Linked DNA regions of Saccharothrix espanaensis DSM 44229. The protein of the gene in region 1 interacts with the protein of each later gene in a pairwise test. Links are inferred from orthologs where the notes say so. Each region holds a gene or a part of one and is shown on either strand. Other genes may lie near its edges.

Region 1 (2,778 bases):
CCGGGGCGGGCCGCACGGCGGCGGCGATCACCCTGGCGAGCTGCTCGTCCACTGACCTCATGTGTTGACCCTCGTTCAGGAGTTGCCGAGGCGTTCCCGCAACCACTCCCCAAGCTCGGGCCCGTAGTCCGGGTGCTCAAGTGCGAAGTCAACCGCAGCTTTGAGGAATCCTCCCGGATTGCCCAGGTCGTGTCGCCCACCCCGGTGGACCACGACGTGCACCGGGTGACCCTCTTCGATCAGCAGTGCGATGGCGTCGGTGAGCTGCAGCTCGCCGCCCGAGCCGGGCGTGATCCGCTTGAGCGCGTCGAACACCGCCCGATCGAGCAGGTACCGGCCGGCCGCCGCGAACGTCGACGGCGCGTCCTCGGACCTGGGCTTCTCGACCATGCCGACGACCTGCTTGACGTCGTCGTCGTCGGTCTCGCGGACGTCGAACACGCCGTACGCGGAGATCTGCTCCTTGGGGATGTCGAACGCGCAGAGCACGCTCCCGCCGAACCGCTCGCGCACCGCGGACATCCGGGTCAGCACGCCGGTGGGCAGCACCAGGTCGTCGGGCAGCAGCACGGCCACGGCCTCGTCGTCGCCGGTCAGGTTGCCCTCCGCGCAGCCGACCGCGTGGCCCAGGCCCAGGGCCTTGTCCTGGATCGCGGTCTCCACGTGCAGCAGGGTGGACGCGCGCCGGACCTTCTCGACCAGGTCGCTCTTGCCGCGCGCTTCGAGCGTCCGCTCCAGCTCGGGCTGCGGCCGGAAGTACTCGGCGACCGCGTCCTTGCCCGGTGAGGTGACGATCACGAGCTTGGTCGCACCGGCCTGGGCGGCCTCGGCGGCGACCAGCTCGATCCCCGGGGTGTCCACGACCGGCAGCAGCTCCTTGGGCACCGCTTTGGTGGTGGGGAGGAAGCGCGTGCCCAACCCCGCAGCGGGCACGATTGCTGTCTGGAAGGCGCTCATGGGGAGCGAGCGTAACGGCGCGCCTAGGGTGACCTGCCATGACGTCCGATCTACGTAACCGGAAGGCGACTCTGCGCACACGGTTGCGAGCCGCACGGCGTACCGCGGACCCCGTGCCGCTGTCGGCCGAGGTGCTGAGCGTGGTTGCTGCGTTTGATGTCGTACCTGGTCAGACGGTGTGCGCGTACCTGGCGATCGGGGGTGAACCGGGGTCGCTGGAGATGATCGACACGCTTCGTTCGGGCGGGTTGCGGGTACTGCTGCCGATCGTCGTCGGGGACGCGCCGCTGAACTGGGCTTTGTACGACGGTGGGCTGCGTCCGGGGCCTTACGGGCTGCGTGAGCCAGCGGGTGAGCCGTTGGGGGCTTCGGCCATCGCCGCAGCGGCGTTGGTGCTGGTCCCGGCGTTGGCGGTGGACCACCAGGGGGTGCGGCTGGGCAAGGGTGGCGGGCACTACGACCGGTCGTTGCCGATGGCGACGGGGGCGTTGGTCGCCCTGGTGCGGGACGACGAGTTCGTCCCGGCTCTGCCGGCGGAACCGCACGATGTCCGGATGAACGGTGTCCTGACGCCTGGGGCGGGCGTGATCCGCCTGCCGCTGTGACGTTGACCTGTGGGGTTTGCGCCGCGTATGCCGGCCGGCGCATCATCGTTGTTGGCACTCGTGACGGCGGAGTGCCAATTCATGGACCCGTGGAGGGGCGAACCGTGCCGACCTACCAGTACGCCTGCACCGAGTGCGACCACCGGTTCGAGGCGGTGCAGTCCTTCTCCGACTCGGCGCTGACCGAGTGCCCGGCGTGCGAGGGCAGGCTGCGCAAGCTCTACGGAGCGGTCGGCGTGGTGTTCAAGGGCAGCGGCTTCTACCGGACCGACAGCCGTTCCTCGGCCTCGTCGTCCGCCAAGAGCGACGCGAAGAGCGAGGCCAAGAGCGAGTCGTCCTCGTCCACGAAGAGCGACACCTCGTCTTCGACGACCTCCTCTTCCACTGCCTCCTCGTCCTCTTCCTCCTCTTCGAAGAGCGGCTCGACCCCGGCTGCCGCAGCCTCGTAGCACCCAAGTTATCCACAGGCCCCCGAGTTAATCCACAACTCGGGGGTTCGTGCTTTCCACACCCCGCCAAGATCCCTACCGTCAACCCCATGAACCTCACGCGAAAGATCTTGGCAACGGTGTTGGCGCTGCTCGCGGTGCTGGTAGCGGCCTGGCCGGCCCCGGCGGGCACCCCTCTGGCGGTGGCCGCGCGCGACCTGGCCCCAGGCGTCCCGCTGACCCCTGACGACCTCAGAACCATCCACGCCCCACCCGAGTTGTCCCCAGCCGGTCCGGTCACCGCGGCGGAGGCGACCGGGCGCACCCTGCTCTCACCGGCCCGAGCCGGCGAGCCCCTCACCGACGTCCGTTTGGCGAGCCGCGACCCGGACACGGCGTCGGTGGCCGTCCGCCTGGCCGACCCGGCGGTGGCAGCCCTGCTGCGCACAGGCAGCCGGGTGGACGTGGTGGGCGCGGAGTCCCACGTCCTGGCCGAACACGCCTCGGTGACCGCCGTCCGCGACGGCGAGGTCGTGGTCCTGACCGTGAGCCGCGAGGCAGCAACCAAGGTAGCCGCCGAATCCCTGACCCAACCCGTAACCGTCACCCTCCGCTAACCCTCACGCCGCCAACCCCACCCGGCCCGCCCGCACGGCTGGCCCGCCCGCACGGCTGGCCCGCCCGCACGGCTGGGCAGGCCGCACGGCTGGGCAGGCCGCACGGCTGGGCAGGCCGCACGGCTGGGCAGGCCGCACGGACGAGACGGACATACAGGCCCAGCCATCCGA
Region 2 (2,743 bases), 790 kb from region 1 along the record:
CGGCCTCGTCCATGTAGTGGGTGGTGACGATCAGCGTGACGCCGTTCTGCTTGAGCCGGAACAGCCGGTCCCACAGCAGGTGGCGGGCCTGCGGGTCGAGACCGGTGGTCGGCTCGTCGAGGACCACCAGCTCGGGGTCGTTGACCAGCGAGCGGGCGATGGTCAGCCGGCGCTTCATGCCGCCGGAGAGCGGTTCGACCTCGTCGTCGGCGCGGTCGGCGAGCTGGGCGAACTCCAGCAGCTCGACGGCCTTGGCGCGGACGTGCGCCTTGGACAGGCCGAAGTAGCGGCCGTAGACCTCCAGGTTCTGCCGGACGGTCAGCTCGGTGTCGAGGTTGTCCTGCTGGGGCACGACGCCGAGCCGGGCGCGGATCCGCGGGCCGTCGCGGTCCGGGTCCATGCCCAGCACGGTCAGCTCGCCGCCGGTGCGCGGGGACACGCAGGACACCATCCGCATGGTGGACGACTTGCCCGCGCCGTTGGGGCCGAGGAACCCGAACGCCTCGCCCTTGCCCACCGCCACGTCGATGCCCCGGACCGCCTCGAACGCACCGAAGTGCTTCGTCAGGTTGCGGGCTTCTACGAGGGTGGTGGTCACGAACGTCACGGTAGCGGCGGGGTACGACAAACTTCGTGGCGATTTTAGGGTTGGTGCCATGGGGATCGATCTGACCTGGCCTTCCGCCGCCGGCGAACGGCTGCTCGCAGAGGTGCACGAGGTGCTGCACGCGGTCGTCGCGGCCGGTGGCGCGATCGGGTGGCTGGAGCCGCCGGGGCGGGCGGAGACCGACGCGTGGGTCGAGTCGGTGCTGGAGCAGACCCGGGCCGGCGACGCGGCGCTGGTGGTCGCGGAGGTGGACGGCGTCGTGCGCGGGACGGCGTGCTGGGTGCGCTCGCCCGGCCAGGTGTTCGAGCACACGGCGGAACTGGGGCGGGTGACCGCACACCCGTCGGCACGGGGCCTGGGGCTGGGTTCGCTGCTCGTGTCGGCCGTGGTGGGGAACGCCCGTGCGGCGGGGATCGAGCAGTTGAAGCTCGGTGTGCGGGGCAACAACCACGGCGCGATCGAGCTGTACGAGCGGCTCGGGTTCCGCGAGTGGGGCCGGCTGCCTTACGCGATCGCGGTGGGCGACGCGCGGTACGACGAGGTGCGCATGGCGATGCCGCTGGGCTTCCCGGAGGACGTGGTGCTGCACGGGTCCGCTGCGGGCGGGCAGGGGTCGTCGCCGCGGCGCAAGGCGTGAAACGCCGAACGGCCCAGGTCGGGCGACCCGGGCCGTTCGGCAGCGTCAGCTCAGAGGTTGGGGAACCAGAGCTTGATCTCGCGCTCGGCCGACTCCGCCGAGTCGGAGCCGTGGACCAGGTTGAACTGGACCTCCAGCCCGAAGTCGCCGCGGATCGTGCCCGGCGTGGCCTTCTCCACCGGGTCGGTGCCGCCGGCCAGCTGGCGGAACGCCGGGATCGCCCGGGTGCCCTCCACGACCAGCGCCACCAGCGGGCCGCCGGTGATGAACTCGACCAGGTCGCCGAAGAACGGCTTGCCGTCGTGTTCCGCGTAGTGCTGCTCGGCGGTCGCGCGGTCCACGGTGCGCAGTTCGAGCGCGGCCAGGGTCAGGCCCTTGCGCTCGATGCGGGAGATGACCTCGCCGACCAGGCCGCGGCTGACGCCATCGGGCTTGACCAGGACCAGGGTGCGCTCGCTCACGGCCGTCAGTACTCCTTCGTACGGGATCGTGCAAGTGAGAGAAGGGTAGCCGGAGCCACGACGGCACCGACCGTGCCCACCGGGTAACCGCGCCCGACAGGCCGAGCCCATCCAGTCATCGTCCGACGTCCGACTCAGCGGGTGCGGGTCATCCGGCGGTGCGATAGTGCCGGCCGTGACCACTGAGAAGTCGGGTGCGGGGACCACGCTCACGGGTGCCGCGGTGCTGTTCGTGCTGCTTCGGCTGCTGGCCGTGTCCGGGTATGACTGGCACACGACGTTCGCGCTTCTGCACACCCTCGACTTGGAGGACGCGCCGGGGCTGTTCCTCGGCACGTTCATGGCCGACCGGCGGATCAGTACGGTGTTGTTGATCCTCACCGTGCCACTGGCCGCCTTCTACGCCGCCGCGACCCGCTCCCGTACCGCGCCGCTCGTGGTCACGGTGTTGATCGCGTTTCTCGTGGCGCACGTCCTGACCTACCACCAGTGGTGGGTGCCAGCGTTGGCCGTTGTGCTGGCTCTGGCCGTAGCGGTGGTGGCGGCACGGCGGCGCAATGACGAGCCGGGGCCGGCGAAGTTCGTGTTGCACCGGATCGGGTGGATCGTGGGCGGGATGGCGCTTATCGTGGCCGCGGTCGTGTCCACGCCGTGGGTGCCGCGGGAACACATCGAGACGACGAGCGGGCCCATTGAGGCGTACGTGGTGGAGACCAGCCCGGGATTCCTGAAGGTGCTCGTCGCGGACAATCAGGAGTTTCGGATCCTGCGCGACGACGAAGTGCGTTCGCGGGTCGAGCTGACCGACCACTAGCACGGTGTCCAGCCCCACGTCGGCCGGCGCGCGCAGGTGGGTCATGCCGGCCGATGAGAAGTCCCGGACGTGCAGTTCGGTGGTTCCGTGCTCGGTCTGGTCGCCGAGCAGGCCGCGCGTCGCGCACCCCGAACACCGGTTTCCCGCGCAGGTGCGGAGACTTCGGGGTCACCTCTGCGGTCGACGGCTCCAGCGGCAGCACCTTCCCGGCGTACTCCAGGCGG

Evidence for each region. The genes of interacting proteins can lie anywhere in the genome.
Region 2: the proteins of BN6_RS03330 (region 1) and ndk interact in binary tests that used the Escherichia coli proteins (3 or more experiments, as listed by UniProt). The link is inferred for Saccharothrix espanaensis DSM 44229 from one-to-one orthologs.

Annotation. Positions count from the first base shown.
Region 1 is NC_019673.1:680,261-683,038, reverse strand. It holds BN6_RS03330 (5-formyltetrahydrofolate cyclo-ligase), read left to right. Parts: upstream 1-995; coding sequence 996-1,562; downstream 1,563-2,778. Other genes in the region: BN6_RS03320 (SAF domain-containing protein), read left to right, coding at 2,101-2,607; BN6_RS43205 (FmdB family zinc ribbon protein), read left to right, coding at 1,667-2,011; BN6_RS03335 (UTP--glucose-1-phosphate uridylyltransferase), read right to left, coding at 76-957; glp (molybdotransferase-like divisome protein Glp), read right to left, coding at 1-61. UniProt on the Escherichia coli protein: Involved in the removal of 5-formyltetrahydrofolate.
Region 2 is NC_019673.1:1,472,811-1,475,553, reverse strand. It holds ndk (nucleoside-diphosphate kinase), read right to left. Parts: upstream 1,706-2,743; coding sequence 1,295-1,705; downstream 1-1,294. Other genes in the region: BN6_RS06920 (hypothetical protein), read left to right, coding at 1,929-2,519; BN6_RS06930 (GNAT family N-acetyltransferase), read left to right, coding at 657-1,244; BN6_RS06935 (ABC transporter ATP-binding protein), read right to left, coding at 1-598. UniProt on the Escherichia coli protein: Major role in the synthesis of nucleoside triphosphates other than ATP. The ATP gamma phosphate is transferred to the NDP beta phosphate via a ping-pong mechanism, using a phosphorylated active-site intermediate.